DNA from 3 places in the Corynebacterium crudilactis genome. Region 1 is predicted to be linked to each of the others. Evidence: riboswitches for the same ligand, from Rfam matches in the RefSeq annotation. Region 1 holds a riboswitch; each other region holds the start of a gene.
What was found. Region 1 has a riboswitch for thiamine pyrophosphate ahead of ccrud_RS08875 (thiamine phosphate synthase). Riboswitches for the same ligand answer to the same signal wherever they lie in the genome.

Region 1 (4,213 bases):
GATGTGATCCTCCGGAATGGTTCCCTGGTACTCATCGCCCAAGTGATAGCGAGAATCCATGGAATTTGTGCGGTTATCGCCCATCATGAAGTAATTTCCTTCAGGAACGGTGAGCGGGCCGAAGTAGTTGCCACCACATTCAGTAGAGCCAGAGGTCTCATCAATTGGGAACTGCGCAGGCTGCAGCGTATAGCTATCATCTACTTCTTTACCATCAACCATAATTCCCAGATCGCCTTCTTGGCACGACACGGTCTGTCCGCCAGAAGCAATAATGCGCTTAACCAAATCATTTTCGTCTGGTGCCACTAATCCCACATAAGAGCCAAGATTTTGCAGACCACGAATCACAGAATTATCCGAGCGCTGCGTAGTAAAACCAACGTTCCAAGAATCGGTGCCCTTGAAAACAACGACATCACCAGGCTCTGGATCAGAGAAGTAATAACTGACCTTTTCCACAAGAATACGATCACCAGTACAGCCATCACAGCCGTGCAATGTCGGCTCCATGGAACCACTCGGGATCATGTACATACGTCCCACGAAAGTCTGCAGCACGAAAATCAACGCCAAGGTCAAAACAACAACAATAGGAATCTCGATGTACCACGGCGTTGGTTTTGATTCTTTTTTAGATTTTCCAGCACGTCGATTGGCACGACCTCCACTTGCAGCGTTTCCTGCGGAGGACTGGGTAGGATCGTCGGCATTTGATGCACTAGAAAAATCGGTCACGAGGATTCACTCTATCAGCAATACTTTGACACAGATCAGGTACAAGACCATCCCGGCGTTATCCCCCAGGATTCCGCTGTAGTCTAGGTGCAGGAATAGTGCGGGCAAAGTGCGGGATGAAAAACAAAGAAACCCCTAGTTATTCACACAAGGTAAATAACTAGGGGCTGGTCAGGTGTTATTTATGCACCAACCAAACGCTAAAAATTAGCGCTTCTCCTTAATACGTGCAGCCTTGCCGCGCAGTTCGCGCAGGTAGTACAGCTTCGCACGACGAACATCGCCACGACGGGTAACTTCGATCTTCTCGATGTTTGGGGAGTGTACTGGGAAAGTACGCTCAACGCCGATGCCGAAGGAAACCTTACGGACGGTGAAGGTCTCGCGGATTCCGCCGCCCTGACGACGAATGACAACACCCTTGAAAAGCTGGGTACGGGTGTTAGCGCCTTCAATAACCTTGACGTGAACGTCGAGGGAATCGCCAGCACGGAATGCAGGAATGTCTTCGCGCAGGGATGCTGCGTCGATCTTATCCAGAATGTTCATATAAACAATCCTTTTACTAGTAGGGAAAGAGGACCCTGGCGGCACTTTCCCAGGATTGGGATGCTCGGCCGGTTCGTTTCCGTTTCAATTTTCGAAGCTGTCACGTTTGCCCAACGTGAGTTGGGGTTTGCACAGTCAACTGAAATATTCTTTCACATGTGTGCCTTGGTTTTCAAACTGGGGTCTGTTCCCCTCACTTGGGTGCACTAACCGTTGACAAATCTTGGTTGTCGGGCTTGACTGGTGGCGACTTACCCCACGGGTGCCCAATGCATTGGGCTGAGATTGCGCGCTGTTGCTGCGCGGGACCGTTCGAACCTGTCTGGTTAACACCAGCGAAGGAAGCGAGGATTGATTGTCCCGTGTTTGAAAATCGTTTTGACCTGCGTTGTTATGTTGTGACTGGCGCGGGCTCGGTGGATGAGGTTGTGCACACTGCGTCTGCTGCGGCTCGTGGTGGCGCGGGTGTGGTGCAGGTGCGTTCAAAGCCTATTTCGCCAGAAGCGATGAGCGAGTTGGCATCTCGGGTTGCGCTTGAGGTTGCGCGGTGCAGCCCAACAACGAGGGTGCTTATCGACGACCACCTCCACGTTGCTTCTTCCTTAATGCGCGAAGGACTCCCGATTCACGGTGTGCATCTTGGGCAGGATGATGTGTCGGTGCTTGAGGCTCGTGAGTTGTTGGGGCCTGAGGCGATCATTGGGTTGACCACTGGAACCCTAGAACTTGTGGCGGCGGCGAATGAGCTGTCCGATGTGTTGGATTACATCGGTGCTGGGCCGTTTCGGAAGACTCCCACCAAGGATTCAGGTCGGCCACCGATTGGCCTTGCGGGTTATCCCCCTTTGGTGGAATTGTCCAAGGTGCCGATCGTTGCGATTGGTGATGTCACCCCTGCCGATGTGCGCGCTCTCAGCGCAACCGGTGTGGCTGGCATTGCCATGGTGCGGGCTTTTTCTGAATCTGATGATCCACAGCAGGTCGCTGAAAATGTGGTGGCCAACTTTGAATTAGGAAGGCTCTCATGAAAAAGCATGCGATTATTATCGGCGGCGGAATCATTGGGTTGACCACCTGCTTTGAATTCCAGGAGGCTGGTTACCAAGTCACGTTGATTGATCCTGACCCAATTTCCGGTGCGACTCATCATGCCGGCGGAATGTTGGCCCCCACCGCGGAGGTGCAGTATCAGCAACATGATCTGATTTTGTTGATGAAGGAATCCGCTCGCCTATACCCAGACCTCCTCCAAAGAGTGTCTAAATACACGGACTTGCCCACTGGGTATCGCACTGATGGAACCCTTCTTATCGGTGCGGACCGCGCGGATGGCATGCATGTTGCGGAGTTGATTAAGTACATGCATTTGAAGGATTTGCCTGTCGATGTGTTGACTACTCGTCAGGCAAGGGCTGCGGAGCCAGCGTTGTCGCCGAGGATTTCCAAGGTGGTCAGCATTGATGGGGATCATCAGCTGTCGCCGCGTCTGTATGCCCGGGCGTTATTGGATGCCATTTTGCAACGCGGTGCGGAGCATATTGCCGACGCTGTGATCTCTATTGATGGCCACGATCCGTGTTTGACCGTGACGATGAATTCGGGGGTGAGGGTTGCGTCGAAAAGCGTTGTTGTTTTGGCGGCGGGCCTGGGCGCCGCAAGCATTCCCGGCTGGTTTGAGGGCGCGAACCCATTGCAGTTGAGGCCGGTGTACGGCGATATTGTGCGCGTGCGCGTGCCGGAGCGACTGCAGCCGATGGTCACCAAGGTGGTGCGCGGGTTTGTGGAAGATCGTCAGATTTATATCATTCCGCGTACCGATGGCACCCTCGCGATCGGCGCGACAAGCCGTGAGGATCACCCGCAACCTCGAACGGGCGCAGTGCATGATTTGCTACGCGATGCTATCCGTTTGATTCCGGGCATTGAAGAAACCGAATTTATCGAAGTCACCTGCGGCGCCCGCCCCGGCACCCCGGATGACCTGCCGTACCTGGGATGGGTTGGATCCAATGTGATTGCGTCCACAGGATATTTCCGCCACGGAATTTTGCTGTCAGCCCTTGGTGCGCGCGCTGCCGTTGATATGGCAACCAACCAGCCACTGTTCCCCACTCTTGATGTGTGCGATCCGTTTCGCCACCAAATTTAAGGATTTTTCACAAGTGATTACCTACACCTTCAATGGCACATCTATGCGCTCTTCCGAATTGACCGTGGAGCAATTGGTCCACCAAGAAATCGGCCACGACACCGGAGTCGCCGTGGCAATCAACGCCGCGGTCGTACCCAGATCCCAGTGGTCACGCGCCATTTGTGACAACGATTCCGTAGAAGTTCTCACCGCAATTCAGGGAGGTTAAAATGCTGCATATTGCTGATAAAACTTTCGATTCCCACCTCATCATGGGCACCGGCGGAGCTACCTCTCAGGCGTTGCTGGAGGAATCCCTTGTCGCCAGTGGAACTCAATTGACCACCGTGGCGATGCGTCGACACCAAGCAACCACCTCTAGCGGAGAATCCATCTTTGCCATGCTGCGCCGCCTCGAGATCGCCCTTCTCCCCAATACCGCAGGCTGCCGCACTGCCCGCGACGCCGTCCTCACTGCACAATTGGCTCGGGAAGCCCTCGATACCAACTGGGTGAAAGTGGAGGTCATCGCCGATGAACACACATTGCTGCCCGACACCGTTGAGCTTCTTGATGCCTGCGAACTCCTCGTCCACGACGGCTTCACCGTTCTGGCTTATACCTCTGACGATCCCATCACTGCCAGCCGACTAGAAGACTGTGGCGTTGCAGCTGTCATGCCATTGGGCTCCCCGATCGGAACCGGCCTGGGCATTCTCAACCCGCACAACATTGAACTGATTTGCAGCCGCGCGAGCGTACCCGTGATCCTCGACGCCGGTGTAGGCACTGCCT
Region 2 (4,213 bases), 1.1 Mb from region 1:
ACGATTCGTGCACGCGCCTGGTTGCTGAAGACCTCTGATCTTGCCCATATTTCTGGCGATACTTTTGAAGCGTTGCCGTCAATGACTGAACTGGCAGATGTTCAGTCAGCTTTCCAGTGGTCTGGTGGCTTTATGGACAGCATTGTCTTTGTCGAGGATGCAGAGAAAATTCCGGGCAAAAACCGTGCGTGGATTACCGGCGATGTGCAGTTGGTCGAGGGCGAAGATTCTGAGCCCTTGGCAGAGTTTTCCAAATTCTTGGATGTGGCCAATGGCGTGGCGGTTCGAGAAGATCCAAAGACGTGGATGTTCCCGAATGTGGATCTTACTTTCCATCTGTTCCGCCAGCCGGTGGGCACCAAGGTGGGTTTTGATACCCGCGCGGCGTTCGGACCCAACGGCATCGGTTTGACCACTTCGGTGATTCACGATGCCGAAGGTCCTGTGGGCACGCTTAATCAATCATTGACAGTGCGCCCAATTGCTGAGTTAAACAAGTGACCTAGTTAAACAAGTGACCGCGCAGCGTAGTGTGGCTGTATTCTGTGCGGAATCGACCACGTCGCTGCAGCTCAGGGACTACTAAGTCAACAAAGTCGTCCAAACTGTGGGGGAGCATCGGTGGCATGAGGTTGAAGCCATCGGCACCGCCCTCGTCGATCCAGCGCTCGATTTCATCAGCGATGCTTTCCGGTGTGCCGATGAATGTGGCGTGCCCACCACCTGCTGCGAGGTAGCCCAGAAGTTCACGGACGGTTGGTGATTTAGATTCGATGATCCGCAGCACCGTTTCGTACCTGCCTTTAGGACCGGAAAACTCTTCTAGCGGTGGCAGTGGTGGGGGAGGTGCATCCAAATCCCACGTCGAGCAATCTTGCCCCACAAAGAAACTCAACTGATTTAGTGAGTCTTTGACCGGCAACAACGCGTTGAGAGCCTGCTGTTTTGCACGCGCTTCTTCCACGGTCGTGCCAACAAAGGTCACCAAACCAGGCAGCACCGGCATGGGTTCGCGACCCTGGGCAGTGGCACGAGCATGAATATCAGAGCGATAATCTTGTGCTTGCTCCAAATCCCAGGCCACGGAGTAAATCGCCTCGGCATACCGTGCAGCGATCTCCCGTCCCTGCGGTGAGGATCCCGCTTGGAAAATAACTGGCCTGCCCTGCGGAGTAGTGGGAATATTCAGCGGACCAGCGACTTGGAAGAACTCACCATCATGATGGATAGATTCAATGAGTGAGGAGTCCGCAAATTTTCCAGCACGATCCATCACCAAACTTTCCGCGGGCCACGAATTCCACAGCGCAGTGATGGTTTCAATAAATTCCGCAGCGCGCGCATAGCGAACATCATGACCCGGCAACGCATCCATCCCGTGGTTACGCGCCTCCGCATCAGTCATCGAAGTCACCACATTGATTCCAGCACGCCCACCTGAAATATGATCCAAGCTGGCGATCATCCGCGCTGCATGAAACGGCTGCCAAAACGTACTGGAAATCGTGCTGATCAACCCAATATTGTTCGTCGCCCGCGCCATCGCAGTCAACGCGGTCACCGGCTCCAAAAACCAGCCCGGCCCATTCTCCAGACCGACGGGATTAATCGCCTGCCCATCCGCCAAAAAGACCGCATCCAGCTTGCCCCGCTCAGCGGTGCGCGCGAGTTCCTCCCACCAGGAAATTAAACCCAGCTTTTCGACGCTTCCCTCCACCGCTCGCCACGCCGCCGCGTGGTGCCCGGCACCGAAAGCAAAAAGGTTGAGGTGTATTTCTTTCGGTGTCATTAGTTGAAAACCAGTCCTCCGTCGACGACCAAGTTTTGGCCTGTAACCGCGCGCGACCAGGGGGATGCGAAGAAGAGGGAGGCGTCGGCAAGCTCTTGCGGCGTGGTGACGGACCCCAGTGGGGTGCCGGCGGCGATGAAATCAAAGACTTCCTCGGGCGTGGCGGCGCTGGCGCCGGTGGTGCGCAGCAGGCCGCCGCTGACCATGTTGACCGTGATGTGGCGTGGGCCCAAATCCTTGGCAAACGTGCGAGTCAAGGACAGCAGCGCAGCCTTCGCAGCGGTGTAATCGTGGTAGGGGACCGTCGGATTCTGGAAAAGATTCGTGCCGATGTTAATCACACGACCACTTCCCACCTCCTCAAAACCAGGTAAAGCCTCCTGGATGGTGTTTAGCGCGCCCGCGATTGCGCTGGTGTACTGCTGGTTAAATCGCTCAATGGTGATGTCCTCCGCCTTGGGACGCGCATCGCCATCAAAGCTGAAATCCGCCAAAGCGCTGTTGACCACAGTGGTGATCGGGCTGCCGAAATGTTCCTTGGCCTGCGCAAACATGCTTTTCACCTGTTCGCGATCACGAACATCAGCCTGAATCGCCACCGCCTTTTCACCAGCCAACTCTGCGGCAGCATCAGCCGAACGGTGATAGTTCACCACAACACGAGCGCCCTCGCGCAAAAATGATTCAGACAATGCGCGACCAAGTCCGCGTGCACCGCCGGTGACCAAAACAATTTGCTCAGAAATATCAAGCATGAAAAAACGCCCTTCTTGGGTTGGGGCGAAGGGCAGAGGGACCTATCCCTTGGGAGGATGGGTCCAATGCGACAGTCCCTTCGCCAGTACTAACTGGATCAGGTTCGACGGGTGTAATCTCAGCGAAAGCTTTGTGAAAGTGCTTTTGCACCCCGTGTCACTAGTAGCCGAGGGTATCAGTTTGTGAGCGCGTGTGGGGCGAGTTGGTACAGAAGAGCAATTCAGGCCGACACCACAAACTTCGATCTAACAAAGTTTTGCGCTGCCGACTCTGGAGTTTGTCTCCTAGATAGACCGCTTGTAAAAGTATTACAGGTGGATACTGGTCTGCAGAAACGTTATACATATAACAAATCTGTAATCCCCTAAGGAGCACGATGAAAGATTGGTCTAGGCTTGCGGCCAAAAAGAATTATCCTGCTCGAGTATTTGTTTTACTTTTTCTCTTGTCTCTCGTAGTCGGGTGGATATTTGCTCTTGGGACTCCCTATCTAGGAGTAACTGCTCTAGGACTAACCGCTGGTTCAATTTTTGTTGGAGTTAGTTTTGCTGTAGCTGCAGTGGCTTGTGCCCTAACAAGAAGAGCTCCCTTGTGGCTTTTGGGGGTTTTAGGTGGTGTAGGAATCGTTCTTGTCTTGATGGGAATCTATTTCAGGGTAACTCAGCCTGATGGAATCCTAACTGGATATTTAATACCGATTGGTTTTGGATTTTTTCTCGCAGAAGCAGCTGTGGCAATAGAGCGTTATTGGCATCGTCGTCACTACGCACTGCGTTCTTAAAGGAAGAGCTTTCTGTCCAAAAAGCCGCAAATTAAACCCCTTAAATCGTCTCCAGAGTGATCTCGGTGAACTGCCCAACTTCGCGGACATTTACGGTGCGGAGCCGATCACTTTCGATCCGGCGAGGCATCGCTGGCTGCCCTTCATCGAGAAACACTGGCGCCATGGTCAAGATGATCCTATCGAGTGCACCCGCGTCAAAGAATTGACCCGCCAAATCGCCACCACCGACGATCCAAATATCAGTGTTCTCTGGATTCACTTCCAGTATGGCGGGGAGAACATCAGAGACATCTCCATTTACTACTTTGACGGGTTTTCCTTCTGGGGTTTCCAAGTTTCTGCTGCTGAATACCCATGTGGGGCGATCGCCATACACATCAGTCCACTTCTGGGGATCGCTGATGAAATCCAGATCCTTGAGCAGCCATTCATAGGTGGTGGATCCCATTACGATGGTGCCGACTTTTGAAAGGAAAGTACCAAAATCTTCAGAGGCACTGTCGCTGCCGGGGACATCGAAAAGCCATTGCAGGGAAGTGTCTTTGTCTGCGATGAATCCGTTGAGCGTGCTGGATGTGTTGTAGATGATCGCCATCACACGATGCTACCTACGATGGGGATCATGGGAATTAAACGTTTGGACAACGTGGCGATTGTGGTGGAATCGTTGGATGAAGCAGTCGGTTTCTTTGAGAAATTAGGGATGTCTCTAGATGGTCGAACACTGGTCCAAGGGGATTTTGCTGATCGGACCGTTGGTCTCAGCGGGATCAGATCAGAGATCGCGGTGCTGAACACTCCCGATGGGCATTCTCGGGTGGAGCTTACTCAATATCTACAACCGGAACCGATTGCAACCGCTCCATCTGCACCTAACCAGATTG
Region 3 (4,213 bases), 380 kb from region 1:
GTGAAATTGCGCCGTCCACCCGACAGATCCTGAGCTCTCAGGAAAACGTCAATGTCATCAAGGGTGAAGTGACCGACATTAACGTCGAGTCCAAGACAGTTTCTGCTTCCCTCGGTGATTACACTCGCGTCTTCGAGTACGACTCCTTGGTGGTTGGTGCTGGTGCAGGTCAGTCTTACTTCGGTAACGACCACTTTGCTGAATTCGCACCAGGAATGAAGTCCATCGATGATGCTCTCGAGCTACGCGCTCGCATTATTGGCGCTTTCGAGCGTGCAGAAATCTGCGAAGATCCTGCTGAGCGTGAGCGTCTGCTTACTTTCGTCATCGTCGGTGCCGGCCCAACCGGTGTTGAACTTGCAGGTCAGTTGGCAGAACTTGCTCACCGCACCCTTGCCGGTGAGTACAAGAACTTCAACACCAACTCTGCAAAGATCATTTTGCTTGATGGTGCTCCACAGGTGCTGCCTCCTTTCGGAAAGCGTCTGGGCCGCAATGCACAGCGCACCCTGGAAAAGATCGGTGTCAACGTTCGTCTGAACGCCATGGTTACCAACGTCGATGCTGATTCCGTTACCTACAAGACCAAGGACGGCGAAGAGCACACCATCGAGTCCTTCTGCAAGATTTGGTCCGCAGGTGTTGCAGCTTCCCCACTGGGCAAGCTTGTTGCAGAGCAAACTGGTGTTGAGACCGACCGCGCTGGTCGCGTCATGGTTAACGAAGACCTTTCTGTTGGCGAGAACAAGAACGTCTTCGTTGTCGGCGATATGATGAACTACAACAACCTCCCAGGTGTTGCTCAGGTAGCAATCCAGAGTGGCGAGTACGTTGCAGAGCAGATCGCAGCAGAGGTCGCAGGACGCTCCAACACTGAGCGCGAGGCTTTCGATTACTTCGATAAGGGCTCCATGGCAACCATCTCCCGCTTCTCCGCTGTGGTGAAGATGGGCAAGGTTGAGGTCACTGGTTTCGTTGGTTGGGTGCTGTGGTTGGCAGTTCACATCATGTTCCTCGTTGGCTTCCGCAACCGCTTCGTTTCCGGTATTAGCTGGGGCTTGAACGCAATGTCTCGTAAACGTTGGAACCTGGCGACCACTCGCCAGCAGCTTCACGCTCGTACCGCTCTTTCCAAGTACACCCATGAGTTGGAAGAAGCAGCTGCAGATCTTCCAATCGAGTTGCGCGATAACATTCGTTTCGAAGGAAAGTAATTTCCTGGAGCACGTATAACTAAAGCGTGACTTCCTCACCTGAGGAAGTCACGCTTTAGTTTTTTTTACATGGACATGTCACATATAGCACTCGTGTGAGCTAAATAAGAGTTAATTACTTAACAATATGGCTCTGTGTTGATTTAAGGGATTGAATATCTAGAATGGGCATATTCGGTATCAAACAGTGCCCCTTAAGCGCTTAGACTGGCCTCTGGGGGTGGTTATTTTTGGTGCATATGGGTCTATTGGGAATCCTGTGAGATTCTGGTGCATCCACCGATTGAATCCGCCCTCGGTAATCTTGGTAAATCGAACGAGAATTTGCATCTTAAGCAAGCCGGGGCCTACCTCGAGCGTGTAACCAACTCACGCACTGTTCAAGCCAGTAAAAGTAGCTCATCAATTGTGCTGTTTTCGGCACAACATAAGCCAAGCCAGGCTCTCGTTATTTGCCCAGCCTCTTCTTTGCTAGGGTGTCTAACAGGCACGGGGTGCCACTTGAAATGGCTGAGATCATACCCGTTGAACCTGCTCTAGCTCGTACTAGCGAAGGGATGGCCTTAACATGGCTAACTCGTATTTAGATTCTTTAACTTTTGTTCGACAAAACACTCCTCTTGTGCAGTGTTTGACCAATTCGGTGGTCATGCAAGTAACAGCCAATGTGTTGTTGGCCGCAGGAGCAACACCTGCGATGGCAGATACTCCAACTGAATCTGCAGAATTTGCAGCAGTAGCCAATGGCGTGCTGATCAACGTGGGAACGCCATCTGCAGAGCAGTATTTGGGTATGACTCAGGCAATCCAGGGTGCTAACAAAGCGGGAACTCCGTGGGTGTTGGACCCAGTTGCCGTGGGTGGGTTGTCGGAGCGAACCCGGTTCGTGGAGGGAATCGTCGATAAGCAGCCGGCCGCAATTCGTGGAAACGCCTCAGAAATCGTGGCGCTTGCAGGCCTTGGTGCTGGTGGTCGCGGCGTAGACGCGACTGATTCTGTGGAGGCTGCATTGGAAGCAGCGCAGTTGTTGGCTCGAGCTACTGGCGGCGTGGTTGCGGTGTCGGGTGAACAAGATCTTATTGTGTCCACCAACCGTATTACCTGGTTGCGCTCTGGTGATCCGATGCTGCAGCTGGTGATTGGCACTGGATGTTCCTTGGGTGCGCTGACTGCGGCGTATCTTGGTGCGACAGCGCAAACAGATATTTCTGCGCACGATGCGGTGCTCGCAGCACATGCTCATCTGGGCGCGGCAGGTCAACTTGCTGCTCAACAGGCCTCTGCTCCTGGAAGTTATGCGGTGGCTTTAATTGATGCGTTATACGAAGTTGATGTGCACATGATCGCTTCTTTAGTAGAAGTGTATGAGGCATAACATGACGGATTATTCTCTCTACTTGGTTACTGATCCCACGCTTGGCGGTGGCGCAGACCGTGTTGTACGCATTGTCGAAGAAGCCATTAACGGTGGTGTCTCTGTGGTGCAATTGCGCGATAAAGATGGATCCATGGACGCGATTCGTGCTACGGCACAAGAGTTGAAACTGCTCTGTCAGGCGCGCGGGGTATCACTAGTGATCAATGATTATCTAGATCTCGCCGAGGAATTAGGTATTAATCTACATATTGGCCAAGGTGATACACCCTATGTGCAGGCACGCCAACAACTTCCGGCAGAACTGGAGTTGGGTTTGAGCATTGAAAATCTCGGACAGCTGCATGAGGTGATTGCTCAATGTGCCGTGTCAGATGTGGCTTTACCTGATGTGATTGGTATTGGGCCAGTGACTGCTACTCAGACCAAACCTGATGCAGCACCTGCGTTGGGGGTTGCAGGAATCGCTTCGATCGCCGCGGTGGCCAAAAAACACGGTATTGCCTCTGTCGCCATTGGTGGCGTGGGCCTGCACAATGCAACTGAACTTGCAGCTACTGATATTGATGGATTGTGCGTGGTCTCTGAAATTATGGCCGCAGCCCAACCTGCCCAAGCAGCGCAGCAATTACTGTCTGCGTTTCAGAAACGCCCCGCAGTTCCACGTGTCTTGTCCATTGCCGGCACGGATCCCACCGGTGGTGCCGGCGTGCAAGCTGATCTAAAATCAATTGCTGCCGGCGGCGGCTTCGGCATGTGTGTGGTGACTTCCCTGGTGGCACAAAACACGCACGGTGTGAGCGCTATCCATACGTCTCCTCTAGAATTTTTAGAACAGCAGCTTGACGCAGTATTTTCCGATGTCACAGTAGATGCCATCAAACTTGGCATGTTGGGTTCCGCAGAGACCATTGATCTTGTCTCCGCGTGGTTAAGCTCGCATGCGCATGGTCCGGTGGTGCTTGATCCTGTCATGATCGCCACCAGTGGAGACCGGCTTCTTGATGCAAATGCGGAAGAGTCCCTCCGCCGACTAGCTGCACATGTCGATGTTGTGACACCGAATATTCCAGAGCTTTCCGTATTGTGTGAGAGCCCCGCTGCCACCACTTTGGATGAAGCGATCGCACAGGCACGAGATTTCTCCCACACCCACAACACGATTGTCATTGTCAAAGGTGGACACTTGACTGGCTCTATGGCAGACAACGCGGTGGTGCGCCCAGATGGCTCAGTGCACCACGTGGACAACCTCCGCGTACACACGCCCAATTCCCATGGCACTGGCTGCTCGCTCTCTGCAGCACTGGCCACCAGAATGGCGGCCGGCCACACCGTAGAAAAGGCCCTAGAATGGTCCACCCGGTGGCTCAACGAAGCCTTACGCCACGCAGATCAACTAGCCGTGGGCACCGGAAATGGCCCAGTTGATCACAGTCATGTGGCACGGCGCATGCTTGCCGCAGCAGAGACCACCCCCTGGACACACCTCCTGGCACCACGCCTGAGCGGCGCCTCACCAGAAGAGTTCATTCAGCCCGCCACAACGCCAAGTCCAGCTCCACGCATTGAACCTGCCGGACCATTCACGCGCGCGCTGTGGGAAGCAAGCGGCGATATCATC

Region 2: another riboswitch for thiamine pyrophosphate. It lies ahead of ccrud_RS03540 (3-oxoacyl-ACP reductase); the one in region 1 lies ahead of ccrud_RS08875 (thiamine phosphate synthase).
Region 3: another riboswitch for thiamine pyrophosphate. It lies ahead of thiM (hydroxyethylthiazole kinase); the one in region 1 lies ahead of ccrud_RS08875 (thiamine phosphate synthase).

What each region holds. Positions count from the first base shown of each region.
Region 1 covers NZ_CP015622.1:1,887,321-1,891,533, forward strand. Annotated here, with positions in the region: gene lepB (signal peptidase I) at 1-738, opposite strand, end outside; gene rplS (50S ribosomal protein L19) at 946-1,287, opposite strand; TPP riboswitch at 1,536-1,648, shown strand; gene ccrud_RS08875 (thiamine phosphate synthase) at 1,650-2,315, shown strand; gene thiO (glycine oxidase ThiO) at 2,312-3,436, shown strand; gene thiS (sulfur carrier protein ThiS) at 3,450-3,647, shown strand; gene ccrud_RS08890 (thiazole synthase) at 3,649-4,213, shown strand, end outside.
Region 2 covers NZ_CP015622.1:744,324-748,536, forward strand. Annotated here, with positions in the region: gene ccrud_RS03530 (thioesterase family protein) at 1-501, shown strand, start outside; gene ccrud_RS03535 (LLM class flavin-dependent oxidoreductase) at 503-1,789, opposite strand; gene ccrud_RS03540 (3-oxoacyl-ACP reductase) at 1,789-2,544, opposite strand; TPP riboswitch at 2,602-2,709, opposite strand; gene ccrud_RS03545 (hypothetical protein) at 2,922-3,326, shown strand; gene ccrud_RS03550 (dihydrofolate reductase family protein) at 3,367-3,924, opposite strand; gene ccrud_RS03555 (VOC family protein) at 3,952-4,213, shown strand, end outside.
Region 3 covers NZ_CP015622.1:1,503,323-1,507,535, reverse strand. Annotated here, with positions in the region: gene ccrud_RS07105 (NAD(P)/FAD-dependent oxidoreductase) at 1-1,214, shown strand, start outside; TPP riboswitch at 1,695-1,789, shown strand; gene thiM (hydroxyethylthiazole kinase) at 1,783-2,589, shown strand; gene ccrud_RS07095 (bifunctional hydroxymethylpyrimidine kinase/phosphomethylpyrimidine kinase) at 2,591-4,213, shown strand, end outside.